DNA from 2 places in the Mycoavidus cysteinexigens genome. Region 1 is predicted to be linked to the other one. Evidence: predicted binding sites of a transcription regulator. Region 1 holds the regulator's gene; the other holds the start of a gene.
What was found. Region 1 encodes NrdR, which represses ribonucleotide reductase genes. Its sites were predicted from a motif close to CACNANATNTNGTG; they were not measured.

Region 1 (16,653 bases):
GGAGGACTCATCGTTTCATCAGTTTGATACAATACCCGTTATCATAAACTGAGTGGCCGCTTGTGCGCCACTTGGGCTGAGCTTTTGGCAGCTTTTTCTACTGTATTTACCTAATTTTTATCATTCTTCGGCCTACGCTAAATAGCCACTTTTATTATGAATCTCGAACAGGCCCGCCACAATATGATTCAACAGCAGATTCGCCCCTGGCAGGTGTCCGACCAGGATGTGCTGAATTTGCTTGAAATCATTAAACGCGAAAACTTCGCGCCACCCGCCTACCAAAATATTGCCTTCGCCGATCTAGAAATCCCGCTACCTTGCGGGCAGCATATGCTGCCGCCCAAAATTGAAGCACGGCTTCTACAAACGCTTCAATTGAAACCTCATGAGTCAGTCCTTGAAATCGGTACGGGCAGCGGTTATATGGCGGCGCTTCTCTCTTATCACAGTGCGCAGGTACTGACGGTTGAAATCCATCCTGAACTTGCCGCGTTCGCGCAAGAAAATCTGCGTAAAAACAATATCTCAAAGGTCAACGTTATAACTGGCGATGGGGTGCACGGCTGGCCACAGCAAGCGCCTTACGATGTTATTGTGGTTTCCGGCGGATTATCCGTCTTATCGCCCGCATTACTCACGCAACTTAAGCCAGGCGGCCGCCTGTGCGCTTTTGTTGGCGCTGCGCCAGTGATGAAAGCGCAACTGATTACTTGCGTGGGTCAAAAGGAATACCATAGCGAAGATTTATTCGAAACTTGGGTCACCCCTTTAGTCAACGCAATCGAAGCGCCACGTTTTAGTTTTTGACGTCCTGCAGAAATTTTAATTTAAGTCTTTGAGCAGCAACCTTAGCGCTTCCACGGTGCGCTTTGTTGCGCCGCGGTGAAGCGCAGCAAACGCTAATGCCGCGGCACTCATGGTGGTACGCTGGGATCTATCTGTAAGCAATGTGCGCAACGCTGCGCCAAGTGCAGCTGAGTCCGCTACGCGTAGCGCTGCGCCTGCCGCGATTGCATCCGCGCTGGCCTGCTCAAAATTAAAGGTATATTCGCCAATTAAAACTGGCGCCCCCGCCGCACATGCTTCGATCAAATTCTGCCCGCCAAATGGCAACAGACTACCACCGATAAAAGCCACCTCCGCCGCAGCGTAATACGCGCCTAGCTCACCCATCGAATCGCCAAGCCATACTTGCATCTTAGGCTCAAACAGTGGCTGCTGGGCGTAATCGGTTGCTGGTTTTGAAAAACCATCAGCAGCAACCGCAGAGATCGGCGCATGTAAGGCGGAGCGCCGAGCGAAGCGCCAACCCTCGCGTGCAAGTAATGCAGCAACCTCATTAAAACGTTGTGGATGACGCGGCACTAAAATCAATACAGCCTGATTCGCCAGCCCACTACGTTTAAATGCGTCAAGTACCAGCGCTTCCTCACCCGCGCGCGTGCTGGCCGCGACCCATACTGGGCGCGCGCCAAATCCTAAACGCCACGCTTGGCCGCGAGCAACCAGTGCAGCAGGCGCAGCCATATCAAACTTCAGATTTCCTAGCACCGTAACTTGGCGCGCGCCTAACGCGCTAAGTCGCTGTGCATCCGCTTCGCTTTGCGCAAATATGCGCGCCAAGCCGCCAAAGATTTTATGGGCCGCCGGCCCAAATTTAGCGGCGCGCTGATAGGAACGCTCAGACATGCGGGCATTAACTAATGCCAGTGGAACGCCAGCTCGGCGGCACTCATCGATTAGCGTTGGCCACACTTCTGTTTCCATCACCACCCCAAGTACTGGCCGATAGCGCGCTAAAAAACGTCGCACAGCAAATGGCATGTCGTAGGGCAAATAACAACGCAATACGCGCGCGCCCAAAAGCGTCTCGCCCATGGCGCGGCCAGCAGGAGTCATATGAGTAATTAATACACGCGCCTCTGGATAGGCTGCCAGCAAAGCTTCAATCAATGGCTGCGCTGCGCGTGTCTCGCCCACCGAGACTGCATGCACCCATAGCACAGGCGCATCACTCTCTGGCAAATCAGACGCATAACCAAAGCCGAAACGTTCGCCAATATGCCGCGCATAACTGCGCTCGCGGCGGGAACGCCATAAAAGTCGCAACACAGCAATCGGAGCGATCAACCACCACAAAGCACGATAAATTTGGCGTAGCATCAACGAGATTTAACAGAAAGCCTTAGTCAGGGAAGCCAAAATCGCCCGCCGCGCCATCATATGCAGGTTATTACAGACACAAAAATGGCTGCACATAAGCGAATTACAGTAGACCGAAATCAACTAGCGCGCGCCGTACATCATCCATTTTCGGAGAGTGTTGAGCACCCCCCAAATTAACAATGTTTGGCGCCCAATAGCCCCCCGTGCGCCAAGCGGTATCAAAATTGTACAGCTCAATCGTGGGCCGCTTTAATGCCGCCGCAATATGCACCAGCCCGGTGTCAACGCCTACTGTAGCCGCTGCGCCAGCCAGTAAGCCGGTCACTGCCGGCAAAGTTAATGCTGGCGGCACGTAGGCGGCTGCTTTTGTACTGCTTACTGACGCCATACGCGCATTGAGCCACCCACTAATCTTTGTGCTGACAGCACGTTCCGCCGCCTGCCCCCAAGGCAATACTAACGATATGCCGGCATGGAGCAGTAGCTGCCCAAGTTCGATCCATCGTTCTTGCGGCCACTGCTTATCTGCGCGCGAAGTAGCATGCACCAAAACCACGTAGGGCGACGGCAGCTTAAAGCCAGTTTCTATAAACGCCGCTATGGCCGTGTGCAGATCCAAACCAAAATCAATCTCGGTCGCTAACGGTACAGGATCTCCAAGCGCAACGGCAACCAACTGGCGTGAACGCTCAACAACATGAATGCGCGGCTCGATCGAAACACACTGATCGTACAAAAAGCGCGCCGGCCATTCATAACTAGAACCCTCTGTGCGATTACCCAGCCCGCTTACCCAAGCGCCTCCGGCCCGCGCCCAATGCGCGGCCCAAGCAGTTTTGATGAGGCCTTGGCAGTCAATTACAAGATCATAAGCTTCGCTTGCTAAACGCCGCCGCAATTGACACATTTCATCCCAGGTTGCAGGTGCCCATAAGCGTTTACGCCAACGACGCAGCGAAAATGGAATCACGTGGCGTACCCCAGTCACAAGACGCACAAGATCAGCAAAGCCCTCTTCAACTAGCCAATCAATTTGCGCGGTCGGATGCTGCCGCCGAATATCGGCGATCACAGGCATCGTATGCACTACATCGCCAAGTGACGATACTTTCACTATTAATATTTTCTGCATCTAAATCAAATGGCTTACAACTCAAACCTAAACGAAAATTATACTTGGGTGCTTTTTTGTTAAAAGCGCTTAAAAAGGCAGTTTAGCATCAGGCTTTTTCGCCAGAATCACGCGGCGAAAATCTCGTTGGATCCTCTCAAGCGCTTCTTCATCATCTGCTTCAAAGCGCAGCACAATCATAGGCGTAGTATTGGATGCTCGCGCCAGACCGAAACCATCTGGATATTCAACCCGCAAACCATCAATCATCACTATTTCATTGGCTCCATTAAAGCGCGCCGATTTTTGCAATTCTTCAATCAGCTTAAAATTTTCTCCCTCGCTTAATTTTATTTGCAACTCAGGGGTTGCAATCGAATCCGGTAGCCCATTAAGTAACGCACTCGGGTCATCCGTGCGACACAGTATTTCAAGTAACCGCGCCCCCGTATAAAGGCCATCATCAAAGCCGTACCAGCGATCTTTAAAAAAGATATGTCCACTCATTTCACCCGCAAGCGGCGCACCGGTTTCGCGCAGCTTTGCTTTAATCAGTGAATGACCTGTCTTCCACATCAATGGCTCACCGCCATGTGTCCGTATCCATGGTGCAAGCTTACGTGTGCATTTTACGTCATAGATAATCTGCCCGCCTACATGGCGCGATAACACATCACGCACAAACAACATCAACTGGCGGTCTGGATAGATAATCTGGCCATCTTTGGTAACTACACCTAGCCGGTCACCATCGCCATCAAATGCAAAGCCAATTTCTGCATCACCTGCTGCCAATACATCAATCACATCCTGCAGATTCTCAGGGCGAGCCGGATCCGGATGATGATTCGGAAAATGACCATCCACCTCACAAAAAAGCTCATGCACTTCGCACCCGAGCGCTCTAAAAAGACGCGGCGCAATCGCACCGGCTACCCCATTGCCGCAGTCAACGACCACTTTTAATGGGCGTGCAAGCTTAATATCGCTCACAATCCGCTCGATATACGCTGCCACACAATCATGCGTCTGATAGCTACCCTGCCCTACAGTAAATTCTTTAGCCACAATGCGTTTATACAACGCTTGAATTTGCTCGCCATAGATCGCCGCACCACGCAGCACCATTTTAAAGCCATTGTAATTAGGCGGATTATGACTACCCGTTACCACAATGCAAGAATCGACTTGACGACCATTTAGTGGCACATGGGTTGCAAAATAGCCAAGCGGTGTTGGCGCTAAGCCCAAATCGATGACATCAACCCCGGCTGCACGCAAGCCATCGGCCAACGCTTTGGACAACTCGGGGCCGGATAAACGTCCGTCACGGCCGATTGCAACTGCATCGCCACCAAGAGCGCGCACTTCGCTCCCAAACGCCAAGCCAATGCTGTGCGCAACACTCGTATCCAGTGTTTGACCAACAATGCCACGAATATCGTATGCTTTGAAAATTGAGTTTGAAATCATGGAATGAAAAAGTCTTAAAAAAGCAAATAAAAAAACTATCTTTTCAGAAGCTAATGGGTATGCAATTTATAATACAGCCTCAATTCATATCTATCTCTCTGAAATAGAATTCATGCAATGTGCGAATCATAGCCTAATGTACTTCCGCCTACCTCTCTTTAATTTAACCAACAAAGAAATATGCTAGCAAATCATAAAGGAACCATTTTAGTCACAGGCGGCACAGGGTATATTGGCTCACACACTTGTGTTGAGCTGCTGAATGCCGGTTATGAGGTGGTTGTGGTCGACAATCTGAGCAACAGCAAACGTGGAGCGCTCAAAAGTATTGAACGTATCACCGGCAAAACTTTACCATTCTTTGAAGCCGATGTGCGCAATCGGGATACCCTCACGCGCGTGTTCAAAGCATATGCGATCCAAGCTGTGATTCATTTTGCTGCACTAAAAGCCGTAAGTGAGTCCGTTGCGCAGCCGCTCCAATATTACCGTAATAATATGGACAGCCTTCTCACCTTGCTTGAAACAATGAATACATGCAATGTGAAGAATTTTATTTTTAGTTCGTCGGCAACCGTCTATGGCAATCCAAATTCTGTGCCGATTGATGAGTCATTTCCACTGTCAGCAACCAATCCCTATGGACACACTAAAGTCATGGCTGAGCAAATTCTGCGTGATTTAGCAGCCACAGATACAACTTGGAAAATTGCGGCTTTGCGTTATTTTAATCCTGTAGGCGCGCATGAGAGCGGGCTAATCGGCGAAGATCCAAACGATGTGCCTAATAATTTGATGCCCTATATCGCGCAAGTCGCGATTGGCAAACTCAAGCAATTGAAAATCTTTGGTGGAGATTGGCCAACACCTGACGGCACAGGGGTGCGCGATTATATTCATGTAGTTGATCTTGCGCGCGGACATCTCGCGGCACTTGATACGCTCGCCAAGCGTAATCTAGGCTTCACGGTTAACCTTGGGACTGGGCGTGGTTATAGTGTGCTTGAAATAGTCCGCGCATTTGAGATGGCGAGTAAGCGTAGAATCCCTTATGAAATTGTCGCGCGCCGCGCCGGTGATATTGCCTCATACTATACCAACCCTAGCGCCGCACAGCAGGTTATGAGCTGGCGGGCTGCGTATGAGATCGAGCGGATGTGTGCGGATCAGTGGCGCTGGCAGGTAAATAATCCACATGGGTATTTAGAATAAATCGGTTCAATCGGTTTAACCTTCTCATCTACAAAGGCTCGCAAGCCGGCAGCCGACTGCTAGTCCACAGGCCGATAGCTTCTATTCAGTCTTATCGCGACTAAAATGCTTCCCGCTCACTACACGATGACTGGTTGCTTTGCGAGCTTCAGATAAGCGTTAACTGGACTCACCGCCCTCAGTCGCTCTAAGTCAAATTATTATGCACAGCCTTAGGCCCAATAGAGGCAACGGCAAACTAGGTCACAGCCAGCGCCACCCGAAACGGTTAAAAAACCGATAGGCCGAGATGGTAAACATACGAATATGGCGCCAGCCCTTTTTAGAGGCATCACCGCCGAAATGAACAATACGTATCGCTGGCACATAAGCAATTCTAGCTATTGCGCTCGCGCGTAGGCTCAAATCATAATCTTCAAAATACAGAAAATAGCGAGGGTCAAAGCCATTCAATTTTTTTAATACATCCATCCTAAAAATCATATAGCAGCCGCTGATAATTTTCGGTGAAATAAATGTATCTGTCATTTGATTAGCTTGCTCATGCGTGGTCGATTTGGCTATGATCAAGTCACGTAATTCATAACGCGCAAGCCGTTGCGCAAATAAAGCTTGCGCCTTACCTCGCAGAAAACCACGAGCAAACAAATCCAGCACTGTCGGATAACGTCTGCACAAATATTGAGTCATGCCATCTTGGCCCGACACATGTGGAGCGAGCAACCCAATCTCAGGATGCTTGTCGAAAAAATTCAATGCGTGAATCAGTGCGTCTTCCGCCATCTCGACATCTGGATTCAAAATAAGGTGGAAATCACTGGCTAAGTATTCGATGGCGAGATTATGCCCTCGCCCATAACCAATATTGCCATGACCAGCAATCACTTTATATTCAATCGCATCTCGCTTAAAAACGCTAGCCCATGTATCAGGCATAACGTCAGCGCCATTATTCACTAATGCAATAGAAATCGATAAAGCGCGATTGCGCCGAGCCCGCAAATAAAAAATCGCGAGGCGTAGGCTCTCGAGTGTCCGATTTAATAGAATTAAATTCGGTTTAAAGATCACGACCGACACAGATAAGTCAACATGCAACATAGTAGTACCTTTTACGATTCCTATCTAACCGGTACAGTCTTCAGTATGACATTGATTTACCATATAACGCGCGATCGCAAGTTGAATAAAACCTGGATGACAAATACGTCTTAATAAAATATCCCAAACATCTACTGCTCTAAGCCGATACACTTTTATTCATCTATTTTTTTAGAAACCACTGTACTATTCGGCGTGCTATTCTAGCACCCCATAATATAGGACATCTCAATAGCGGATGCAGTGAGTAAACATAACCTTTCAGCGACGTTCTCAGTTGCTGATGTAATGCTGGCAACAACGTGCCAACTCGTAGCCCAGATACAATTGGCCCCTTCGTATATATACGTTCAGGCGTGTCATTTGACGATGACTTGCCTCGCAACTCTATTTCCGTCACCTCAACAAATCGATTCGTTTCAATAGATAATGGCCTTTCTGACATAAACGCTGCAGCCGCTTTACCCATCTGGATGCGTTGTTGCTCATCTTGAAGTAACGTTAAAATGCCTTCAGCAATCGCCTCTGGCGTCGACAGACATAACATTACCGCTTCTACTGGCAGATCATATAGAGTGTTCTCACGCCACATCTCAACGAGAGGTAGGCCAGCCGCCATCATTTCAAACGGAATGCGTGACGGATTTGACGAGCTTAAACAGAGCCCCACGGCGCTCCGGTTATATAGTGCGTTGCAATCATGTAAGTTTAGTAAACCCAAATGCTCGTGTTCAAACCCGATATGCCCCTTTTCTTGAGAACCATAAAGGTAGATTTTAACTTCTGGCATTTTATGCTTTACAATACTAAGCGCCTCAAGTCCAATACGAGCGCAACGGCGTGGTTTTCCTGGTTGGTAAATAAAGCAGACGGCTAATTCTTTTTCGATATTTGGCAGCGGCTTATAGACTGATAAATCTGCCCCAAATTCGAAATAATAGCTCTCAATATTGAAACGCTTTTTAAGTTCATGCGATAACCAGCGACCAATTGTCACTGGCGTCAGCCCATAAGTGTACGAACTCTCTGCCATTAAATAGTTATCGCCCATCGGATAAAAGTAGGGCTCATAATCTTGTACAAAATACATTTTCAGGCAAGGAAATGGTAAGCTCCGTACGATAGCAGCTGTATACCACATAGTCGCCATAGCTAAGTCGGCGGGCTTGATATTCTCCCAACCATAAACAGCATTAGCAAAACAATAGCCAAACATTACTTCAATTTGCTTAATTGCACTTTTTTTAGATGGAGCTGTGCCCTCTATATATAAAGCGCACTCATGCCCGCGTGCTTCTAACGCAAACGCATGCTGCAAAATAGTCCTGTGTCCCCCTGAACCCTCCATCAGAGGAGGGATAAGCCACGCAATTTTTGCCACAAGCTATTCTCTTAAATGTTAAATGGTCTAATTCAGTCTGGGAGCTCAGCCGCCCCAATTTCAACCACACAACCATGCTCAAGTTTAAAAAACCGATTGCAATAACTACGAACTAACTCCGTACTATGCGAAGCGAAGACAAAGATTCCTACCGATGAAATTAATGCCTCCATCCGTTCCTTCGCCTTAGTTTGAAATTCAGCATCACCCGTCCCAAAAACCTCGTCAACCAATAATATATCCGGTTGTTTTGAAGTCGCTACCGCAAACATTAAGCGCGTCGCCATGCCGGCTGAATAAGTTCTGACGGGTAAATGTAAAAACCCTCCTAATTGAGTGAACTCCTCAATTTCATGGGTTTTCTTTTGAATTTCGGCAATTGACATGCCCATTAAAACAGCCATGCGGGTGATATTTTGATAGCCGGTAAGCTCGGGATCCATCCCCGCTCCCATCTCAAGCACGGTCGCGACCGTGCCTTTTCGTGTAATTTCTCCAGAAATTGGTGTATAAATTCCCGCCATCGTGCGCAGCATTGTACTTTTGCCAGCACCGTTATGGCCCACTAACCCAACTGCATCGCCATTTTTAAGCTCAAAGTTAACCTCTTTGAGGGCAGTCACAATCTGAATCTGTCCTGCTTCACTTTCAATCCGCCCACCCGTACTAATACGCACAAGCTGATTACGCAGCGATCGGCTTCGACTGTTATAGATCGGATATTGAACCGTAACGTTATTAAATATTAAACTAGCCATAAACAACTATCATAGATTATGTGTGACTACACCCAAAGCGCTACACGCGTTTTTTTCTTATTAAAGAAAATGAGCGTCACTGACCAACCCAATATACAGAGAGCAAGATTGGTATAAACAACCAATAAAGAAGGCGGTATTCCTAATAAAGGGGCGCGTACTATTTCAATCAAATGGGAAAACGGATTAAGCCACATCAACTTCTGACTAAAAGGCAAATAATTCGGTCGATACATCACCGGACTCAAGAACATCAAAATCGGCATCACCGCCGCTACTAAATACTCGAGATCCCGCAGTCTAGCACCCAATAAACCAAGCATTAAGGTAATCCAAAGTAAATTGGCGACGACCAAAATCAAGCAGGGCAAGAGCAGCAGTGAATAATAAGTGAAATTAACCTGAAATACTATAGCCACCACAAAGTAAACTGGCAAATTATGCATCAAGTTGATTAGATTTTTAAACACTAACTGAATAGGATGAATCGAAAGCGGCAAAACTAAATTACGAATAATCGCTGCCTGACGGTTGAATAAGGTAGGCGCTTCGATAATGCAACCTGCAATGAACTGCCAAATGATTAAACCAGAAGTTAACGTAGGAATAAAAGTGCTACGATCAATTTTGAATAATTCACTCCAAATAAAGCCAAGTCCTACTGTACCTACCGCCGTGCCTAACGTTAACCAGAAGGGACCTAACACACTACGTTTATAGCGTGCGCTGACGTCACTCCATGCCATAAAAAAAATCAGCGATGCTTTTTGCATCGCCTCCCTGATGTCTTCCAGTGCGGGAAAATGTCTTTTAGTTGAAACGGTTGCCATACAAAATAGTCCATTGATTTTATAAAGAGTTATTCATGCGCAACTTGAACATACCCAACAGCTTCAGGCACACTTGCCAGCATTGGTCCCACGAGCGGAGAATACTCTGGAACCCAGCGCCGTAAATCACGCCGCACCTCAGCATCGGCTAAGATCCGCCGTTGCGTCAGCCACGGCAGCACCTCGTCCAGGAATGAGCTAGGGACCTCCCTGGCACGCGCAATACGTAATTTTATATGCGGTGTCGGACGAGTTGTTTCATCACATGCGAGCAGTTCTTCATACAATTTCTCGCCAGGACGTAAACCAGTATATGTAAATTTGACTTGATCCTCAGTCAGCCCAGAGAGCCGAACCAAATCACGCGCTAAATCAACGATACGTACCGGTTGCCCCATATCGAGAATGAAAATTTCACCACCCTGCCCCATGCTTGACGCTTGTAATACCAACTGCGATGCTTCAGGGATCGTCATAAAAAAGCGCGTAATTTCTGGGTGCGTTAAGGTCACGGGCCCTCCTTTAGCAATTTGCTTTTGGAATTTTTGCACCACGCTGCCTGCACTACCTAACACATTGCCAAAGCGCACCGTCTCAAACTGAGTAAACTGGGTGGTCTGTTGTAGTGCCTGGCATGCCATTTCAGCCAAACGCTTACTCGCGCCCATTACGTTAGTTGGGTTGACTGCTTTATCAGTTGAAATCAGCACAAAATGTTTAATGCCGGCGCGAATCGCTGCACGCCCCACCCGATATGTACCCAGTACATTATTCCGCACCGCTTGCCAGGCATTTAATTCCTCCATAAGCGGTACGTGTTTGTAAGCCGCCGCATGAAAAACGATATGTGGAGCGTAGCGCTGCATAACTTGATCAAGCAATAAAGCGTCTTTTGTATCTCCTATCACGGGCACTACCGAGAGTTCAGGAAATTTCTCGCGCAATTCCTCGGTCAATGTATACATTGCATATTCAGAAAGCTCAAACGCAATTAATTGCGCAGGAGCAAAGCGCAAGATTTGCCGACATAGTTCAGAGCCAATCGAACCACCAGCACCGGTTACCATTACCACCCGATCTTTGAGAAGCGCCTCAACATGGGCGCTGTCAATCGCAATGGGTTCCCTGCCTAAAAGATCTTCTAAATTAACCGGCCGTATAAGTGACAGAAAAGTGTGTCCTTGCGTAAGCGGTGCTAATGCAGGCAACACCATTACATTTACTCCCGCCCGTACGCACAACGTAGTCACCTGCCGGTGCACCTCAAGCGGCGCCGATGGCATGGCAATAATCACATGGTCAGCCTTAAGCTCGCTGGCCCAGCGTTGCAGCTCATTAATCGAACCCAGTATTTTATACCCTTGAATCTCACGACCGTGTTTAGTAGAGTCATCATCCAGCAACCCAACTAGACGCCATTCACTTGAGCGCATTAATTCACGCACTAAGCTTGCGCCCGCACTGCCCGCACCTAACAGAAGCACCGGCTTGCCTTGGGCGATCAGACCGCCATACCGATAGAACTCCCGGAGAGTTCGATAGAAGATCCGCGCGCCCCCCATAATTAGAAACAGAAAAATAGGAGCTACGATAAACACCGAACGCGGTATGATCGGAGCCGGCTGAAGCATTGCTGCGCCGATCATAACCGCAAAGGTGCTGGCTACAACCGCGCGCACGATGCGCAGTAAATCTGGCAAGCTCGCAAAACCCCAAATGCCGCGATATAAGCCCAATATGCGAAAAGCCAAGCCATGAATCGGCAACACCCAAACCAATGCCCACAGCGCACTTTCTTTAAATTCTTGCGGCACCTCGCCATTAAAGCGGACAAGATAAGCCGCTACCCAAGCTATGATAACTGCGCTCAGATCAAAAAAGAATACAATCGAAGAGAGCCAAGTGTTTTTAAGCCGAAAAAACATCAGTACGTTCCTTCCTGAATGTATTGACGCCAACGGCAATCAATACGCCATCCCAATGAAATCAATATCAACCCCCATGCGGCAAGCATCGTCCACTGAATACCTATTGGCATTTGCATACTAATCAGCGCCAACACCGCACTCACCGCCATTAACCCATACGCCATTCGGACTGGACCAAGATGGCTGCCATTCATTTGAATCATCCGCTGATAGTAATGCGTACGATGCGCTTGCCAAAATTTTTCGCCACGCAATAGCCGCTTACAGAGCGTCACCGATGCGTCAGCGATAAATGGCGAGAACACTAACGCTGGAAACCAAAACGGCCAAACTTCGCGCAACCAACCTAAAAAGCCCAGCGCGCCAGCTAAAAAGCCTAATGGCACCGATCCTGCGTCACCTAAAAACACGCGCGCCGGCGGCCAATTAAATACTAAAAAACCAGCCGCTGCTCCCGCCACTAAAGCAGCGCCACCCGCCAAATCAGGAGCCGCGCTAGCGGCGGCGATTGCGTATGCGCTGAACCCAAAAAACGTCATACCGCCGGCCAAACCATCAGCACCGTCCATAAAATTGTATAAATTGATCAACCACAGCAATAAAAATACGATCAATACCAATTTCCAACCAGCTAGCGATAGAGAAAAGCCCAACATTACCGTCAGCACGGCCAGCCCATGAGCGGCAAAGCGCACGCGCGCGGAAAGGCCGCGCCGATCATCAAATTGTGATACGAAAGCCACGAATAATGCAGCCAATGCAATGGGCCACAAGGTCCGCGCCCAACCGAGCATGCCTAGCACAATGATCGGCACCATAGCCCATCCGCCAATCCGGGGCGTAATCTGGGTATGCAGCGAACGATGATTGGGTACATCAGGGGCAAATTGCCGTACTTTTTCTAGCGCCAGCAAACCCCGCAAAATGGCGGCAACCAGCACGGCGGCAACTAACGCCAAGCTCGGTAATTGAAGCCAAATAACGGAAGCATCAATCATAGTAGGTAAAATTTGACAAAATCATACAAAATTGGTTAGTGATCTAGCCGCCCTTTTTTATTTTTGTCAATGCTAAGCTAGCAAGGCTGTCCACTCTCATTTTACTACGGCCATCCCAGGTTCTTGATACCAGGTTGCAGTACGCAACAACCCTACCTCCATAGCATACGGTGGCGACCAACCTAAAACCGTGCGCATTTGCGTGATGTCGAGGCGTAACGGCTGAAGCAAACGATTCATCTGCATTGTCTGCCCCGTTAAACGACCCAGCCAAATCAGCCAAGGCAATGGCACCTGCCATAATCGGGCTGGCGCGTCTAAAACACGGCCAAGCTCAAGCACAAGCTGTGCAACGGATAAGTCAATGCCATCGCTGACATGAAAAACTCGGTTAGCTGCCGCTGCATGGCTTACACATTGAGCAATCGCATCGGCAAGGTTTTCGATATAAATAAAGCTACGCTGGGCCTGCACAGCACCCAACGGGAGCGGAAAACCACGCTGAATAGCCCGCATGAGCTGCAGAAAATTCGCGCGCACGCCTGGGCCATATACCAATGGCGGACGCACAATCACAATTTCCATACCTGTCTCACGACCGAGTACAGTCAATGCCTTTTCAGCTTCATATTTGGAAATGCCGTAAGGATCCGTTGGCGCGGGCAAATCTTCTTCGCGCCACGGTCTGCCAGGCTCCACTTCACCTAGCGCTTTGACGCTACTCATAAAAATAAAGCGATGCGCCCCAGCTCGGGCTGCAGCCTGCGCAACCCGCAATGTGCCGCTCACGTTAGTAGCGCGAAATGCTTCTAATGGCGCTGACGATGTATCGCGCACTAGATGTACGCGCGCGGCCAAGTGAATCACAACCTGTGGCGGCGCCACGCCTAGCAAAGTACTTTCTATATCAGCAAAATCGGCCGCCTCATGCACCAGCTCTGGCACAGGACTCCCTTCGCTGCTGGCGCGCCGCACTAGCGTATTGACTGAATGCCCTATGGCCAGCAGTTTACGGCATACAGCACGGCCAATAAAACCGTTAGCGCCAGTTACAAGAACATTCATCAATTTATTACACAGTCAGGCGGCAAAAGCGTCATTATAGGCCCAATACTCTAAATACGAATATATCTAATGCATATCATTCCACATAAATTTCTAACTAATTGATTTTTTATGTTGAATTTAAATTAAAAAAACCTTTTATAATCAATTGGTTACGGATTTTTTATAGAGCGGCGCATAATGAGGTTCATCTTATGGGGAAAACAGATTAACGCTTACGAGGCAACGGCCCAGTGGTTTATAACTGCTTAATTTCTTTAATAACTTGTTGAAACTCGGAAATATCTTCAAAGCTTCGATAAACCGATGCAAAACGCACGTAGGCAATTTTATCAAGCTGGCGCAGCTCATGCATGACTAACTCACCCAGCTTATCGCTATTGATCTCACGTTCTCCTGCGCTTAACAGTTGATACTCAATCCGTGCAATAGCATCATCCACCGCCTCTGCGCTCACTGGGCGTTTACGTAACGCCAGTTGCATGCTCGCCGCTATCTTATGGCGATCAAACTCAACCCGACTACCCTCTTTTTTTACCACCGCGGGCAAGGCTAGCTCGGCTCGCTCATAAGTTGTGAAGCGCTTATCGCATCCTGGACAACGCCGGCGACGGCGAATGGCGGCGCCATCCTCCGCCAGCCGAGAATCGGCCACGTGGGTGTCCTCATGACGACAGAAGGGACAGCGCATAACAGCTTAACGATATACCGGAAAGCGTTTGGTCAATGCGGCAACCTGGCCACGCACCCGCTCAAGGGTATTGGCATCGTCGGGCGCCTCTAACACATCTGCAATTAAATGCCCCACCTGTTCAGCTTCGGCAGTTTTGAAACCACGCGTGGTCATGGCCGGCGAACCTAAACGGATACCGCTTGTCACAAAGGGTTTTTCCGGGTCATTGGGAATGGCGTTTTTATTCACCGTAATATGCGCAGCGCCTAAGGCGGCTTCAGCCGCCTTACCCGTAATTTGCTTCGCGCGCAAATCGACCAGCATCAGATGGCTTTCAGTGCGTCCCGAAACAATCCGCAACCCGCGCTTAACCAACGTTTCGGCCAACACCTTTGCGTTATCTAGCACTTGCTGCTGATATTGCTTGAATTCTGGCGCCAGCGCCTCTTGGAATGCAACCGCTTTTGCGCCAATCACATGCATCAGCGGACCACCCTGAATACCCGGAAAAATCGCCGAGTTAATCACTTTTTCGTATTCGGCTTTCATCAAAATGACGCCCCCGCGCGGGCCACGCAAGCTTTTATGCGTGGTTGTCGTCACGAAATCAGCATGGGGCACTGGATTGGGGTAAAGGCCGGCCGCAATCAAGCCAGCATAATGGGCCATATCTACCATAAAATACGCGCCGACCGACTTTGCAATACTCGCTAAACGCGCAAAATCAATCCGCAATGAAAACGCTGAGGCACCTGCAATCATTAATTTTGGAGTATGCTTTTTAGCCAGTTGGGCGACCGCCTCATAGTCGATATCTTCAGCCTCATTTAGACCATAGCTCACCACATTGAACCATTTGCCGGACATATTGACCGGCGAGCCGTGCGTTAAATGTCCACCATGCGCCAAACTCATGCCCAGAATGGTATCGCCTGGCTTTAGCATCGCAAAAAAGACCCCTTGATTGGCTTGCGAGCCAGAATTCGGCTGCACATTCGCCGCCTCAGCGCCAAACAACCTTTTGACGCGCTCAAGCGCAAGCTGCTCAACCTTATCAACATATTCGCAGCCACCGTAATAACGCTTGCCCGGATAGCCTTCCGCATATTTATTCGTCAATTGCGAACCTTGCGCGGCCATCACCGCCGGGCTTGTATAGTTTTCCGATGCAATCAACTCAATATGAGCCTCTTGGCGCTGGTCTTCTTGCTGGATTGCCTGCCATAATTCAGGATCAATATTGGCGATAGTGTGCTTGGTTTTGTCAAACATGGGAACGTCTTTAATGAGTCAAGGTAACTGGACCGAAAAAACCGCTTTGAAGTACAAGCGAACGAACATTTTGATATGATTCACTGATCATCTTACACAAAATTCTTAGTAGTCTTTAAATTATGCAGAACCTTTCATAGTAAGAATCTGCTGCCGCGAACTCAGCGCTATGCTGCGTTTGCTATAAAAACTCTCCCCTTTTTGCTCTACCCATTCTAGGGAGCAATGCGCATAACTGGCGGAGAAAACCTCAATCATACAATAAGGTGCACCACAATATGATCGTACTTATTACTGGAGCTTCTGCTGGCTTTGGCCAAGCTATCGCGAAAACTTTCGCCCAAGCGGGCCATCGCGTAGTTGCGACTGCCCGCCGCGCGGATCGATTGCAAGCGCTGGCCGACGAAATCGGTGAGCGCTTGTTGCCAATCCCACTTGATGTACGTGATCACGCTGCGATTGCAGCGCTGCCTGGCTCGCTGCCGCCTGACTTTGCCGAAGTTGACGTACTCATCAATAACGCCGGTTTAGCGCTTGGCGTAGCCCCTGCGCAAGAAGCCGCGCTTGAGAATTGGCAAACCATGATAGACACCAATATCAACGGTCTCGTACGCATGACGCATGCTTTTTTGCCCGCTATGATTAAACGTAATCGAGGCCATATTGTAAATATAAGCTCGAT
Region 2 (16,653 bases), 170 kb from region 1:
CTATGCGCCAACATACAGAACAGTTTGCCGCGGCGGACATTCCTTTTGTGTTTGATCCGGGTCAGGGGCTGCCGCTGTTCCAAGGCGCGGAACTACAAAAAATGATTGAACTTTCCGCCTATCTCATCCTCAACGATTATGAAGCACAGTTATTAAGCGATAAAACCGGTTGGTCGATTGCGCAAATTGCCGCACGAGTGAAAGCGATGATTGTCACGCGTGGCGAACAAGGCGCGTTGATTTATCATGAGGGGAATGTTATTACTCTTCCCGCCGTTCCAGTTGAGCAAGTGATTGACCCAACTGGCTGCGGTGATGCATTCCGAGGAGGAGTGCTTTATGGGATTGAACATGGCCTAGATTGGGCTACAACCGGCCGCCTCGCTAATCTGATGGGTTCAATCAAAGCCGCTCATCAGGGCCCACAAAGCTACTCTCACCGCTGGGAGACAATCCATGAATATTTTAAACAAACTTTTTCTTACAGCTTACAGTAAGTAATTTTTGGGAATATATATATGAAACACGTGATTCGCATTACAGCGGCGGCTTTGCTAGCTGGGTCCTTCGCGCTCCAGGGCTGCGCCTTACAAAGCTCGTCCGCCGATGTCTATACAGCTCGCCAGGCGCAACGTGAACAAACAGTGCGTCTAGGCACCATTGAAAGTGTGCGCGCCGTCAAGATCCAAGCTGACAATGGCCAGCCAAGCGGCTTAGGCGCTCTCGGCGGTGGCGCTTTAGGCGCAATTGCCGCCAGTAGCATCGGCGGCGGACGCGGCGCTCTGCTAACAGGCATTGCGGGAGGGCTGGGCGGCGTTGTCGCAGGCAATGCCATAGAAGGAGGCGTCGCCAAGCGTAATGGTCTGGAAATCACCGTACGCCTTGACAATGGTGATATACGCGCAATTACGCAGGAAGCAACGCCAGAGATATTTCGCGCTGGCGAACGCGTGCGCCTAGTATCAGGCAGCGGCGTTACTCGCGTCACCCACTAAGAAACCGCTTTCTAGCGATAGAATATCCCGCTGTCTGGCAAACGCCGACTAGCGGGATATAGGATCGAATCAGCATCCGATCAATTAGTGCAGTGAGCTGCCTGCAAATCAACTTACACCTACTCTGGCCAACGTTACGGCCGGCCACCGGTTGGAAACGGCCAAGCAGCAGTCGGATTCAGTGTAGTTTTGACGCCTGCTGTAGCGTTTGCCGGTGTAGCCGCTGAGGTTGCAGTAGTCGACTTAGTTGCCGTTGCGCTTTTTTTCGGCGTCACCGCTTTTTTAACCGTACCGACTTTTTTAGCAACGGCCGTTTTTACAGCGGTAGTTTTCTTCGCGACCGCCTTTTTAACCGCTGCGACTTTCTTAGCGACAACTTTTTTCACGGGCGCCTTTTTAGCCACAGTTTTTTTCGCTGCGACTTTTTTCACGGCAACCTTTTTAGCGACGACTTTCTTGGCCGGGGTCTTTTTTGCCACGGTTTTCTTGGCCGCAACTTTCTTGGCCGCAACTTTTTTCGCTACCACTTTCTTAGCCACAACTTTCTTGGCTGGAGCCTTCTTTGCCACTACTTTTTTCGCAGCAACTTTTTTCGCTACCACTTTCTTAGCCACAACTTTCTTGACTGGAGCCTTCTTCGCCACTACTTTTTTCACAGTAGCTTTTTTAGCGACAGTTTTTTTAGCCGGAGCTTTTTTCACTACACTTTTCTTGGCGACCGCTTTTTGAGCTGTAGCCGTTTTCTTCACAGCAACTTTCTTTGTTGCGGGTTTAGCAGCCGTTTTTTCTACGGCAGGTTTTTTCTTAGCAGTTACCATTATTTTCTCCTTCAAGTTTTAGAGAAGAGTCGAACAAATAACACTCTTGATTGAGGTCCAACTTTCGCAAATGCATTTCTTATCTGCCCTCACGAAAAACGAACCATTCATCGGCGCACGCTTTCTTTTTGGCTTACGCTAATGAATACGGCTGCGCATATATGGCCTCATTTGAGCACCCTATATGCGAAAAAAATGCCGACACCCAGGCCGGCCACTGCTGAATCAATCTATTGCAAAACCGAGTGTTTTTTTTCATAAAAATCTTTGAAGGAGGTGTAATGTGTCAGGCTCAACGCCATCTTGCCTGGGTTACGATTCCCAATTAAGCGCACCGCCAGTCTGATACTCAATGACTCGCGTTTCAAAGAAATTACGCTCTTTCTTTAAATCAATCATTTCACTCATCCATGGAAAAGGATTCTCTTCTTTTGGAAAAAGCGGCTCAAGGCCAATTTGGGTACACCGTCGATTGCAAATAAAGCGTAGGTAGCTTTTAAACATTGAGGCATTCAAACCTAGCACGCCACGCGGCATTGTATCTTCAGCATAACGGTATTCGAGATCTACTGCAGTCTTAAACAGTTCGCGAATTTCTGCGTGAAATTCAGAAGTCCATAAATGCGGATTCTCTAGTTTAATCTGGTTAATCAGATCAATGCCAAAATTACAATGTAATGATTCATCCCGCAAAATGTATTGATATTGCTCGGCCGCCCCAGTCATTTTGTTTTGCCGACCAAGAGCTAAAATCTGCGTAAAGCCAACGTAAAAGAACAGCCCTTCCATCACGCACGCAAACATAATCAGCGATTTCAGCAAGGCTTGATCTGCCGCTGGGGTGCCGGTCTTGAAAGCCGGGTCAGTCAATGTATGAATAAACGGGAGCAGAAATTCGTCTTTAGCGCGAATCGACGGAACCTCATGGTAAGCATTAAAAATTTCCCCTTCATCGAGGCCCAGCGATTCAACAATATATTGATATGCATGGGTATGAATGGCTTCTTCAAACGCTTGACGCAACAGATATTGACGGCATTCAGGCGCGGTAATGTGGCGATAGGTCCCTAGAACAATATTATTTGCCGCCAGCGAGTCCGCTGTGACGAAAAAGCCTAGGTTCCGTTTTACTACGCGGCGCTCATCTTCAGTCAGACCATTCGGATCTTTCCATAGAGCAATGTCGCGCGACATATTAATTTCTTGCGGCATCCAGTGATTCGCGCAGCCAGACAAATATTTTTCCCAGGCCCATTTGTATTTAAACGGAACCAGTTGGTTTACATCCGTTTTGCCATTAATGATGCGCTTATCAGCAGCTCTTACACGTGCTTGCTGATCCACTTGGCGCACTGCGCTATCCAGCGCCGGCGCGGGTGATTTTGGCGAAACAAATTGCGGCTCGCCAGTTGCGGGAGTTTTGGTCGTGATCTCTTCGTCCCAGTTAAGCATAAATTCCACCATCGATATAAATCGGTTTGTACCATCTTTTCACAAGGGATAAAAGAGTTCACTTGTGAAAAGCGTTTTTTTAGTGTTGTATGCAACTTGCATACAACACTTCTATGCACCTAAGTGGCTCGTGAAAATGCGCGCGCCATTTTTTATTGGCAAGCTTCGCACTCAGCAAAGTCTGCATCGCCCGGCCGCAACATGCACACTGGGGCCAACTCTTGCTCCGTTGCTGCAGGACTATCAGGCATCAACGCAGACACCGCATTCAGCGCGCCGTGCGCCACCGTCGATTTCTCAACATGAGTAGCCGCCATGGTACGTAGATAATAAGTTGTCTTTAAGCCGCGGACCCAAGCGAGCCGATAAATTTCCTCCAGTCGCTTGCCAGAAACACCCGCCATATAAATATTCAGAGATTGCGCTTGATCGATCCATTTTTGCCGGCGTGAGGCCGCTTCAACTAACCATTTAGGATCCATTTCAAAAGCGGTTGCGTACAGCGCGCGCAATTCAGCCGGAATCCGTTCAATGCGAGCCAACATGCCATCGAAATATTTCAAGTCGGCGACCATCACTTCATCCCACAGGCCACGCTCTTTCAAATCGCGCACGAGATAATCGTTCACGATCGTGAACTCCCCTGACAGATTCGATTTCACATAGAGATTTTGGAAGGTCGGCTCAATACATGCCGACACCCCAATAATGTTTGAAATCGTCGCGGTTGGCGCTATCGCCACACAATTTGAATTGCGCATGCCATGTTGTGCAATGCGGCCACGCAACACATCCCAGTCTAGCGAACTCGATTGATCAACCTCGACATAGCCACCGCGCGCCTCCGCCAGCAGTTGCACTGTATCTTGCGGCAAAATCCCTCGGTCCCACAATGAACCCCGATAACTTGAGTAGCAGCCACGCTCAGCGGCCAACTCAGTCGAAGCCCAATATGCGTAGTAACACACGGTTTCCATTGAACGATCAGCAAATTCAACGGCAGCCTGCGAAGCATATGGCAGGCGCAATAAATGCAAACAATCTTGAAACCCCATGATGCCAAGCCCTACTGGCCGGTGCTTCAAGTTTGAATGGCGGGCCTTTTGCACCGCGTAATAGTTAATGTCAATGACATTATCGAGCATACGCATCGCGGTTCGAATGGTCTTTTTCAGCTTATCGTGATTCAACTCTAAGCTGCCATCCTCTCGCTGAACCAGGTGCGCCACTAAATTGACTGAACCCAAATTGCATACCGCAATTTCGCTCTCATTGGTATTTAGCGTAATCTCGGTGCACAAATTGGATGAATGCACAACGCCAATATGCTGCTGCGGAGAACGGATATTGCACGGATCTTTGAAGGTAATCCAAGGATGGCCGGTTTCAAATAGCATTCCCAACATTTTGCGCCACAATTGAATCGCCGGCACTTTTTTAAACAGTTTAAGCTCGCCTCGCGCAGCTTTTGCTTCATAGCCGATATAAGCGGCTTCAAATTCAGCGCCAAATTTTTCGTGCAAGTCTGGGCAACTTGAAGGTGAAAACAAGGTCCAATCTGCCTCTTCCTGTACTCGCTTCATAAACAGGTCGGGAATCCAGTTCGCAGTATTCATATCGTGCGTACGACGGCGATCATCCCCTGTATTTTTGCGCAGCTCAAGAAACTCTTCAATATCTAAATGCCAGGTTTCTAAATAAGCACATACTGCGCCTTTACGTTTACCGCCTTGATTCACCGCGACCGCAGTGTCGTTCACCACTTTTAGAAAAGGCACCACCCCCTGCGACTTGCCATTTGTGCCTTTGATATGCGAGCCTAGCGCGCGTACTTGCGTCCAATCATTACCCAAGCCGCCGGCAAACTTTGACAATAAGGCATTTTCTTTTAATGCCTCATAAATACCATCTAGATCATCCTCTACCGTGGTGAGATAACATGACGATAGTTGCGCGCGACGTGTCCCTGAATTAAAGAGGGTTGGGGTCGAACTCATGAAATCAAATTGAGACAACACATGGTAAAACTCAATAGCCCACGCTTCACGATCGATTTCATTCAGGGCGAGCCCCATTGCCACTCGCATAAAAAAGGCTTGTGGCAATTCAATGCGCCGCCCTTCATGGTGCAAAAAGTAGCGGTCATAAAGCGTTTGCAGCCCAAGATAGCCAAATTGCAAATCGCGGCTAGCATCAAGCGCTGCGCCTAGTTTTTTTAGATCGAACTGTAATAGCTTGTCATCCAGTAGTTCCGCTGCGACGCCCCGTTTAATAAATTGTGGGAAATATTCGGCATAGCGGGTAGCCATTTCAGCTGACGTCACTTCTTCAGCGAGCACTTCACGACGCACCGTGTGCAGCAAAATACGCGCGGTCACCTGACTATAGGCCGGATCTTTTTCGATCATTGTGCGCGCAGCAAGAATAGCTGAATCATAAACTTGGCTAAGCGGCACTCCATCGTAAAGATTTTTAATGGTTTCCGTTACAATCGGCTCGGCCTGCACGGCGCTGCCTAAATCAGCGCAAGCAGAGGCAATCAACGCTTTCAGCGCAGACAAATCAAGCGGGCGCATCGATTCTCCCTCTGTCACCCGAATGCTTTCTTCCATGCTTGGCTGCGCCTGAGCGCTCAGCGCACGCTCTTGTGCCCGCTTCTCACGATACAAGACGTAGGCGCGGGCCACGTTATGCTCGCCAGCGCGCATCAATGCAAGCTCGACTTGATCTTGAATATCCTCAATATGAAACGTGCCGCCAGCCGGCCGACTGCGCACCAGCGCGCGCACCACATTTTGCGTGAGCTGAGTCACTTGCTCGCGCACGCGCGCGGAGACCGAACCCGACCCTCCGTTTACGGCCAAAAAAGCTTTAGTCATCGCAACTTCGACTTTAGAGGGCTCAAATCCCACTACTGCGCCATTGCGACGAATCACCTTGTAGTCAGCTAAAGTGTCGGTCTGTACCAGAGCCACATTTTGATGTTGCGGAATGCCTTGAGAGCTAGCAGAACGGCTCAGCGGCTCGTCCGTTCCGGTTGAGGCTTTATAAGTGGTGGTTTGCATCGGCAAAACTCCTAATCTATTGAATGAAAGCGCGGCAAAACCGCGGCTGAAAATAAGAAACTGTCTTCAAAGTGATACGCCTTTGCGGCTACGAATGAAGACAAGAAAATGTACGAAACACGAACCCAGCATTGTTTTATCAAGTGTTTAAACAATAGATTGGCGCGCATTGCAGAGTGACTAGAATACAGAAGAAACACAATATATAGTGCTAAGAAAAACTTAGAATACTAAGTATAGTGAATTTATTAAGCTCTGGACACTGTTTTATTTTTTATTTACGTCCTTGACTTTTTTAAGTTTGTGTTATGCACCCAAGTGAACCATTCAATCAAATTCCGTGCTACACGCTACGCTCGTCACTCACTCTATGTACCGCGTTCACTTTCATCGTGCGAGTCAGCGTGCGTTTAGCTGTTGATAAGGAAAATAGTCATCCGTCAGGCCGCTCAAATCGCGTAAACACCGCCAATCGAAATAAGGCCCCGGATCCGTCTTGCGCCCCGGAGCAATGTCTTCATGTCCGACGAGTGCGCCAATCGGGTAGTGCTCAATCAGTACTTTAACTAACTCTGCAAGCCTTGCATATTGAGCCCTTTCAAATGGGACTGTATCAGCTCCTTCAAGTTCAATTCCGATCGAAAAATCATTGCAGCGCTCGCGCCCAAAGAAATTAGACAACCCCGCGTGCCAGGCGCGATCCTCGCAGGAAACAAATTGCTGCAATGCGCCGTTACGCCGAATCAGAAAATGGGTTGATACGCACAAACCTCGAATCTTTTCATAATAAGGATGCGCCGCAAAATCGAGTCGATTGCAAAATAAATCCCCAATCTGCGATCCGCCAAATTCACCTGGCGGCAAGCTGATGTTGTGAATCACAATCAGCGTCGGCGTCATGCCAAGCGGCCGCGCATCAAAATTAGGCGAAACTTGCCTCCCTGTGGTTTCAAGCCAACCGTGTTGATTAACCCTCAGCGGCAGATTCACGCACTGTCCTTTAGCATTTGGTTGAGTTTTATTCATGCACCATGAGCATTTGAGTGGATGCGGCAGCCTTTGGGTTGGGCCACCGGCCCGCGCGCGCTTGAGCAGACCCTAAGCGCACCTATGCAACTCGGCGCGACAACAGGACTTCAAAGACAAAATGGCTCCCTATATAAGCCAATAAGAGCACCCCAAAGGCGGCTAAGATCCAACGTAATACAACGCGACCACGCCAGCCATAAAATCTTCGGCCGATTAACATAACGCCAAACATAACCCACGATAAACAGGCAAAAACCGTCTTATGATCAAAGCGCAAGGCGCGATCAAATAGCTGCTCACTAAAAAGAATGCCCGACAACAAGGCCAGCGTCAGCAGCACAAAACCGGCGCCCATCAAGCGAAATAATAATTTTTCAAGCGTCAGCAAAGGCGGCAATGAATCAAGCCAATTGCCAAACCAATTTTGGTGCGGCGCGATACAAGGCGCGCCGGCTACACGATGCAATCTGCGCTCAACCAGCAGCATGAGCAACGCATGTAGCGCCATCAGTGCGAGCAAACCATAGGCGACATTCGCCATGACAAAATGCCATTTGAACAATGGCGTGGCCGCATAGGGCAATAAATGCACGCCACCAAATGCCAGTGGCAATAACGAGGCCAGACAGGCCAGCGGCAGCGCCAATAAAGCCAAACCTTCTAGCTCAAAAAAGAAGCTTTCAAGCCAGTAAATGCCCATGCTCAGCCACAACATGGCGGATACCGCAAAGGCAAAACCAAAAATCATTGCATCGGACAAAAAGATCGTGGTGTATAGTACTCCCCCATGCGCGCTTAATGCGCTGGCCAACAATAAGCGCTCGCGACACCAACGCGGCTGCGCTGGCATGCTACTATAAGCAGCGCCGCCCCCTTGACGCCAATGCCGGCGCCAAGCTACAGATGCTAGGCCACCATAGAGGGCCGCTGTCAATACGTACAGTACAATAGTCATAACTTAAGTTTACCCGAGTCGCTCATTTCTCAAAAGTTGTTTGTAACACTACTGCTCACTTAGCTTCTATGTTCGATACCCTTACTCAGCGCATGACGCGCATTGTTAAAACGCTGCGCGGCGAAGCCCGTTTAACCGAAGCCAATACCCAGCAAATGCTGCGCGAGGTGCGCCTGGCTTTACTTGAAGCCGACGTTGCGCTGCCCGTTGTGCGCGCCTTAACCGCCCGCATTAAAGAAAAAGCCCTAGGCGCCGAGGTGCTTGACAGCTTAACCCCAGGCCAAGCGTTAGTTGGCGTGGTGCAGCGTGAGCTCACGGCGATCATGGGCGGTGATGATGCCAGCCAGACGGCCGAGTTGCAGCTTGCCGTCAAAGCGCCTGCAATCATTTTAATGGCTGGCTTGCAAGGAGCGGGTAAAACCACTACCGCGGGTAAACTGGCCAAATTTTTGCGCGAACAACAGAAAAAAAAGGTCCTGACTGTTTCATGCGACATTTATCGACCTGCCGCCATGGCTCAGCTCAAAACCGTGACCGAACAAGCCCAGACAGATTATTTTCCAGCACAAGCTGAACAATCCGTACTTGAAATTGCGCAGGCTGCGCTCAATTGGGCGCAACGCCACTATCACGATGTATTAATCGTCGACACGGCTGGCCGCTTAGGCATCGACACCGCGATGATGCAAGAAATCGCTGCCCTACATGCCGCCTTAAATCCCGCTGAAACCCTGTTTGTGGTTGACGCCATGCTTGGGCAAGATGCAGTGAATACCGCCCAAGCTTTTAATACTACACTACCGCTCACCGGCATTATTCTAACCAAACTCGATGGCGATGCGCGGGGTGGCGCAGCTTTATCCGTGCGGCATGTTACGGGTCTGCCGATTAAATTTGTCGGGGTTGGCGAAAAACTTGACGGTCTTGAAACCTTTCATCCAGATCGCATGGCGCGCCGGATTCTCGGCATGGGCGATCTATTTGCTTTAGTTGAGCAAGCCCAACATAAAGTGGATCTGCAAGCGGCGCAACAGCTCGCGCATAAAGTTAAACAAGGGAATTTCACGCTCGATGATTTTAAAGCGCAGCTCGCGCAAATGAAAAATATGGGCGGCCTGTCATCGCTACTGGATAAATTACCGGCGCAATTTCAAGCCGCCAACAACCCACAGAAGATGAATCAAGCCGAAGGCCAAGTACGCCGGATGGAAGGCATGATTAACGCGATGACACCCCTTGAACGGCGCAAGCCCGAGCTACTTAAAGCCAGCCGCAAACGCCGTGTCGCCACGGGCGCGGGAGTCCAAGTGCAAGAACTCAATCGAATGTTGGCGCAATACGATCAAATGCGCACCATGATGAAAAAGCTTAAAGGCGGTAACTTAGCGAGTATGATGCGCAGCGTAAAAGGTATGCTACCAGGGATGCGCTAAGTTTCAAGCACGGCCGCGACCCTAGCTGTAGCAACACCTACAATCGAAAACGCCCCGATCTGCACTCCATTGCCGCAAACCCGCAGTATTTGCAATGGACTCACATGCAGAGAAGATAGGCCGGCGCGGGCATTTAAGTCGGGTTCCATTTGACTGAAATGTCGGATTATTAGCACGTAATTGGCTTAACTCCTGCTAAAAGTTTATTAATAGGAAGGCGCTACACCCCTCTGCTTCAACAGTGATCGATTCACCTCGCTTAAGCCTTTCACTCCATCGAGCACGCTATCCCTCACATTCAACTCACTATGCGGTGACATCCAATTCAGACGCGCCTGAACTTCATCACCACCTCCTACCACCTGCCACTGACGAACTAATTTATCATCACTGCCAGTCAATAGATAGATACCCTCGAGCGTCGATTTCCAGGCTACGCTATTGACTCTTCCGCCAAAACCTTTAATCACCGCACGACACTTACCCGAGGCAACATCCCACAGCCGCACCGTATTGTCATCACTGCCCGATGCGATCTGCGCGCCGCTCGGCAAATACACCACGCTCAAAACATCGGAGGTATGTCCTTGTAAGGTGTGCCCGGCGGCTCCGCTTTCCGCATCCCACAGCCGCACCGTATGGTCAGAACTGCCCGATGCGATCTGCGCGCCGCTCGGCGAATACACCACGCTATTAACACAGTTAGTATGTCCTTGTAAGGTGTGCCCGGGGGCTCCGCTTTCCGCATCCCACAGCCGCACCGTATTGTCTAAACTCCCCGATGCGATCTGCGCGCCGCTCGGCGAATACACCACGCTCAAAACCCAGTGAGTATGTCCTTGTAAGGTGTGCCCGGGAGCTCCGCTTTCCGCCTCCCACAGCCGCACCGTCTCGTCAGAACTGCCCGATGCAATCTGCGCGCCGCTCGGCGAATATACCACGCTATTAACACGGTTATTATGTCCTTGTAAGGTGTGCCCGGCGACTCCGCTTTCCGCATCCCACAGCCGCACCGTATTGTCCCTACTCCCCGATGCGATCTGCGCGCCGCTCGGCGAATACACCACGCTCAAAACATAGTCGGTATGTCCTTGTAAGGTGTGCCCGGGGGCTCTGCTTTCCGCATCCCACAGCCGCACCGTACGGTCATAACTGCCCGAGGCGATCTGCGCGCCGCTCGGCGAATACACCACGCTATTAACACAGTTAGTATGTCCTTGTAAGGTGTGCCCGGCGGCTCCGCTTTCCGCATCCCACAGCCGCACCGTATGGTCAAAACTGCCCGAGGCGATCTGCGCGCCGCTCGGCGAATACACCACGCTCAAAACATAGGAGGTATGTCCTTGTAAGGTGTGCCCGGCGGCTCCGCTTTCCGCATCCCACAGCCGCACCGTCTTGTCTAAACTCCCCGATGCAATCTGCGCGCCGCTCGGCGAATACACCACGCTCAAAACAGAGTCGGTATGGCCTTGTAAGGTGTGCCCGGCGGCTCCGCTTTCCGCCTCCCACAGCCGCACTGTCTTGTCATCACTGCCCGAGGCGATCTGCAAACCGCTCGGCGAATACACCACGCTCCTAACAGAGGAGGTATGTCCTTGTAAGGTATGCCCGGGGGCTCCGCTTTCCGCATCCCACAGCCGCACCGTCTTGTCATCACTGCCCGAGGCGATCTGCGCGCCGCTCGGCGAATACACCACGCTCAAAACATAGTCGGTATGTCCTTGTAAGGTGTGCCCGGGGGCTCCGCTTTCCGCATCCCACAGCCGCACCGTATTGTCCCTACTCCCCGATGCGATCTGCGCGCCGCTCGGCGAATACACCACGCTAGTAACCCAGTGAGTATGTCCTTGTAAGGTGTGCCCGGGGGCTCCGCTTTCCGCGTCCCACAGCCGCACCGTCTTGTCTAAACTCCCCGATGCAATCTGCGCGCCGCTCGGCGAATACACCACGCTCAAAACAGAGTCGGTATGGCCTTGTAAGGTGTGAATTTTTTCCCAATTCGACGTCGCATACACACGGATCTTACCGTTATTAAGTCCTATGGCACAGGTTTTCCCATCCGGTGAATAGGCACAAGAGTTCACCTCGCTCTCTTCTTCAAGATACGCCCATTCGCCAAACTGCACACCAGACATCTGCGCTCCGCTTAAATTCGCCTGCCGCAGCCAGCTCATGTGAAGCGTGGCCTTTCTTAAATCGGCATCCTGCAACTGCGCTGAATCGAACACCCCAAAACTCAGATCTGCACCGGGTATTTGGATCCCCTTTAAATCAGCACCAATAAACTGTACTCCCGCTCTGGTCAAAATCGTCATGGCATTCGCCGCCGTTTGGCGTACGCTTTTATCCGCTTTCGAGCGCTCTATAATCGCTAACAGCTGTTCCTTAAATATGGGCTCTTGCTGCACGCGATTAGTCAACAAGCGCACAATACCCAGATCGCCAATCCAATGCTTTGGCGTTAACGATAGGTTCCGCTGCATTTTGGGGGGTAAAACAGCGTGCTCTTCAAAACTATAGACTGAAGCGGCGCTGCCTCGACGTTGGCGGGCGCTTACCTCCATACACCCATCGAACGACTCAAACAGCGACCGCGCCACAAAATATTCCAGCAGCGATTTATGGATAAAACGGTATTCAGTCCCACTTCGGATCAACGGCCACACTTCACGCAGCAGTTGATTTTCTTCTTCTCGACCGAAAAAGGCATCCTTCCAACTCCCCTTGTCGTTGAGCGACGAATAATCAACTATCGGTTTACCTGCATTCTCGATATACACTTGCACCGCTAATGCTTGCACAAATACAATGCCGTGCTGGGCAAATCCTTCGTCAGATAGGATGCTAAAGATCTCTTTTTTAGTACCCGTTAAATTTTGAGTGCTTAAGCGCTGCTGGTTGCGTTCAAACCATTGTCTGACGAACTGATCATACAGGTCCATCCGTAACTGGATCGCAGATCCCGCTTTCCCCTTTTCTTCGACGTACGGTAACGCTTCTAGCACCACCCGCAGCAAAAATGGGTTGCTAACCAAGTCTTTTAAATTAGATTGTTTGGAGAAAGCTTCTCGGTATGCTTGTGCCGTCCAGCCCGTTGGGTTGTACTCCACATATTTTTTGAGATAGTGATCGCTCTCTTTTTCTGAAAACGGTAGAACCACGACTTCTTGAAACGCCGTGTCTTTATCCTTCTCAATCGGATTCGGTTGAAAACGGCTTTGGTAGTCCTGGCCCAGATATTCGCTGCGACAACTGATCACCATCTGACCTTGCCAGCCGTCAGACTTATTGATGGAATTGCTCACATATAGATTCTGCGTCTGGCGAATCTCATCATAGCCGTCCAAAATAAAGACAAACTTTTCTTTCTTTAATTTCTGGATCTGAAATTCTGACAGCCCTCTTTTCTTTAATGCTTTGGCAATCAGATCGTGCTCAGGCTTGTCAATACTCGGCAGTGAAATAAACAGCGGAATCGCATCGTCTGCTTTTTGATGGTCCCATAAGTGCTTTTCTAGGAGGCGGTTGAAGGTGGTTTTGCCTGCCCCAGACTCTCCCGTCAACAAAATCACTTTTTTATCTTTTAGAAAGGCTTGAGCTTGGGGTAAGAGGCCAAAGGTTTTGCTCTCCCCATTAATACTCGCTCGGCAGCGCGGTTCAACATATAGCTTTAGGGTCTCTTGAAATGCCTCATTTTGCGTTAAGGCTAGCGAATACTGTTCTTTCAACGCGGCCCTAGGGTCGGCACGGAACACCTGCAACTGTTCATGTTCTTGCTGCACAGTGGAGGCCAATTGCTTGTGCAGCGTGGTCCGTATGTCATCGAAGATACCGTCTAAGAGCTCCGCAAATTCTAGCTTGCCAAAATTTGAATCACTCTTTAAACGGGATATAACAGTGCTGTGCCCCGTCCAAAACTTATCCAGAAACGTTTTCGCCTCATTACTGCCCGCTAACAGCCGCTCAATCACCTTAAACAGTACACCATGTGAACCTTGGTTCAGATAGACTTCCTCTCCCTTTTGTACTTGCCAATCAAAGCGCAGAGGATCTTCCATCCGCACCGTCGTCGATCTAATAAAATCCTTCAGGCAGTAGTCATAGCTATTGGGCGTTAACGAAACCGGGATAATCCCGTGCTGACCTTCGCGATACTTTGCGCGAATTTCCAAAAAAGCCATTTCCGTCAATACATGATGGAACTCCGCCCTATATTTTTCCTCTTCGGAAAATTTTTTGATTACCTCACGTAAAGCGGTAGTACCCTTTTGTTGGTTGTCTTGATGATAGGCTTCTCGATCTTTTTCATAGGCTATTTTAAGCTCATCACAAAACGCTTTATAGGACTGCCCTTTTAGATAGCTTCCTAAGACATCAGAACAACACACAATCACCTTATCCACCGGTTTAACATCCGCTCGCAACTGATGGGGCAGCAAACAGAGTTGATTGGTTAAAATGTCTTCTAGCTTGCCATCCTCGTTCAGATTTTCATCCGAATTTGCATACGCTTGCCCTATCGGCGTTTGATCCGAATAGAGCGTCACGCCTCGGATTTTTGATAAATGATTGATTAAATATTTAGACGTCGAGGCCTTCGCTTCTCCGTGCTTTGGATCTGGATTGTCGTGCGCATACACTAAAAAAAGGCTGGGTTTCTTCGACACTTCTAAGGAACTCAGCGTCAACAGCGCCTTTTTAAACAGATACTCCACCAGATCGCTTTTTTCATGAGCAGATGATGGCGGGGAAGGTATTAAGGTCAATGTGGCCGTCTGAGTCACAGTTGGCGCAATGCTCGTAAACAGCGACATGACCGGCATAGTCATAGTAGTGGCCGACTTAGTCTCATCATAGCCCCACTTTTGCGCCTTTTTATAGCTCGCCTGCGCCCTATCGGGTTGCCCTAACTGGTCCAACACCTTGCCATGCTCAAAATACACGGTGGCGATTTTATCCCGCAAGGTTTGATCTGCTAGGGTTTCAGGAGCGTGCGCCTTTTTCACGGCTTTTTTCATCTGGGATAACGAGGCTTCTGCGTCGTCGCATAATACTAACGCGATCTTGAGATCCTTAGCCTTGCTAGCAGTCTCTAAGTAAGAGCTCGCGAGATCCAGCGTTTCTTGTAGCGAGAGCACGCTCCGCGATGACGATAAGATGCTATCCAACATAGTGTTATCCTGTTATTTTCTATGGTTGGGATTGTAATACGGCACGATTGCAGGTTGTTACACCTAGCCTTGTGCGTTCAGCCCAAGGCTAGGCTGACTTCAAAGTTGGCGAATAAAGCTCCGCATTCCAGCTAGGATCATTTCCACCGAAATCGCAATTAACACCAACCCCATCAAACGCTCCAACGCGATCACGGTGCGCGGCCCCATCAGACGTTGAATCCGTTCAGCTAAAATCAACACAAAGGCACAGGCCACCATGGTGACTGTCAATGCGCCAATCCATTCAATGGTCTGTCCAGGCCCCTGAGAAGAGAGCAACATAACCGTCGCCATTGCGGAGGGCCCAGCCAGGGCGGGAATCGCCAGTGGCACAATCAACGGTTCACCCACCACCTCCAAATTCATGCGATCGTCGGCTGCCGGAAAAACCATGCGCAGCGCAATTAAAAACAAGATAATGCCGCCCGCCAATTGCAACGATATATCCGTCAAATGCATTAAACGCAAAAAGTGCTCGCCCAGCAGCAGAAAAATCAGCAACGTCATAAAAGCAATGCCAACTTCACGCAATACGACCCATCCGCGCCGCTCGGCCGCAACGTTGCGTAGCGCGTTAATAAAAATCGGAATATTACCCAGCGGATCAACAATCAAAATCAATAAAATGGTTGCTGTCAAAAAATCATATTGCACAATCTTTTCCTTTTAATCTTCAAGCGCTGCTCGAATTTTAGCGGCGACAATTTCTGCTGCCGCCAAACTATCCATGAATATCGGTTGGGCCTCTCGCCGCCCTTGATATTCACACTTGCTCTCTTTAAGACTGCGCTCGCTAATCACCAGCCGGTGCGGTACCCCGATCAGCTCCCAATCCGCAAACATGACCCCTGGACGCTCGCCGCGATCGTCTAAAATCACATCAATGCCCATCTCAAGCAAACTTGCATATAAGCGTTGTGCCGCCACCCGTACCGTTTCGCTACGCTCATAGCCAATCGGACAGATAACGATCTCAAACGGCGCCATCGCCTCCGGCCAGAGGATGCCGCGCGCATCGAAATTTTGCTCGATAGCCGCACCCAGAATGCGGGTAATGCCAATGCCATAACATCCCATTACCACAGGCTGCGCCTTCCCTGATTCATCCAGATAGGTCGCGTTCAATGCCTCTGAATAACGGGTGCCAAGCTGAAAAACGTGTCCTACCTCAATGCCTCGACAAATAGCTAGCGTCCCCTTCCCATCTGGCGCAGGGTCCCCTTCCACGACATTACGCAGGTCAGCCACCATGGGCTCCGGCAAATCACGGCCCCAATTCACCCCGGTTAAATGAAAGCCCGCGTCATTCGCCCCAACAATAAAATCGCTCATCATAGCGACCGTACGATCGGCCAATACTTTGACCGGCTTTTGCATGCCCAGCGGCCCCAAATAGCCTGGCGCTGCACCAAAGTATTCGATAATTTCCGCCTCACTCGCCAAGCGATAGCCTGTAGCGCCTGGCAGTTTGCCCAATTTCACTTCATTCAGCGTATGATCGCCACGCAATAGCAACAACCAAATGTGCGGCGCTGCAGCGCCATTTTGCTTAGCTGTGAGTGGATTAGCCTCAGCCTGCGCGGGGGCGTCGATAGCCAGCACAATCGATTTAACTGTACGCTCCAGCGGAACGCCAAGCAGCGCAGCGACACTTTCACATTTTTCTGCAGCCGGTGTAGCCACCTTAGTCAGG

Region 2: the regulator NrdR is predicted to act here: its motif matches at 6,528-6,541, upstream of MCB1EB_RS09765 (ribonucleoside-diphosphate reductase subunit alpha).

The regions. Positions count from the first base shown of each region.
Region 1 is NZ_AP018150.1:2,129,777-2,146,429, forward strand. It holds gene MCB1EB_RS09090 (DUF1439 domain-containing protein) at 1-11, opposite strand, end outside; gene MCB1EB_RS09095 (protein-L-isoaspartate O-methyltransferase family protein) at 157-810, shown strand; gene waaA (lipid IV(A) 3-deoxy-D-manno-octulosonic acid transferase) at 826-2,166, opposite strand; gene waaC (lipopolysaccharide heptosyltransferase I) at 2,270-3,301, opposite strand; gene MCB1EB_RS09110 (phosphomannomutase/phosphoglucomutase) at 3,371-4,753, opposite strand; gene galE (UDP-glucose 4-epimerase GalE) at 4,934-5,965, shown strand; gene MCB1EB_RS09120 (glycosyltransferase family protein) at 6,209-7,066, opposite strand; gene MCB1EB_RS09125 (rhamnosyltransferase WsaF family glycosyltransferase) at 7,230-8,447, opposite strand; gene MCB1EB_RS09130 (ABC transporter ATP-binding protein) at 8,480-9,205, opposite strand; gene MCB1EB_RS09135 (ABC transporter permease) at 9,232-10,035, opposite strand; gene MCB1EB_RS09140 (nucleoside-diphosphate sugar epimerase/dehydratase) at 10,065-11,960, opposite strand; gene MCB1EB_RS09145 (MraY family glycosyltransferase) at 11,960-12,961, opposite strand; gene MCB1EB_RS09150 (NAD-dependent epimerase/dehydratase family protein) at 13,058-14,026, opposite strand; gene nrdR (transcriptional regulator NrdR) at 14,265-14,717, opposite strand; gene glyA (serine hydroxymethyltransferase) at 14,724-15,971, opposite strand; gene MCB1EB_RS09165 (SDR family oxidoreductase) at 16,250-16,653, shown strand, end outside.
Region 2 is NZ_AP018150.1:2,298,061-2,314,713, forward strand. It holds gene MCB1EB_RS09745 (carbohydrate kinase family protein) at 1-497, shown strand, start outside; gene MCB1EB_RS09750 (outer membrane lipoprotein) at 519-995, shown strand; gene MCB1EB_RS09755 (histone H1-like DNA-binding protein) at 1,130-1,813, opposite strand; gene MCB1EB_RS09760 (ribonucleotide-diphosphate reductase subunit beta) at 2,126-3,277, opposite strand; gene MCB1EB_RS09765 (ribonucleoside-diphosphate reductase subunit alpha) at 3,418-6,330, opposite strand; gene ampD (1,6-anhydro-N-acetylmuramyl-L-alanine amidase AmpD) at 6,730-7,356, opposite strand; gene MCB1EB_RS09775 (cytochrome C assembly family protein) at 7,439-8,314, opposite strand; gene ffh (signal recognition particle protein) at 8,383-9,747, shown strand; gene MCB1EB_RS12130 (hypothetical protein) at 9,744-9,896, opposite strand; gene MCB1EB_RS09790 (MarC family protein) at 15,018-15,614, opposite strand; gene MCB1EB_RS09795 (proline--tRNA ligase) at 15,627-16,653, opposite strand, start outside.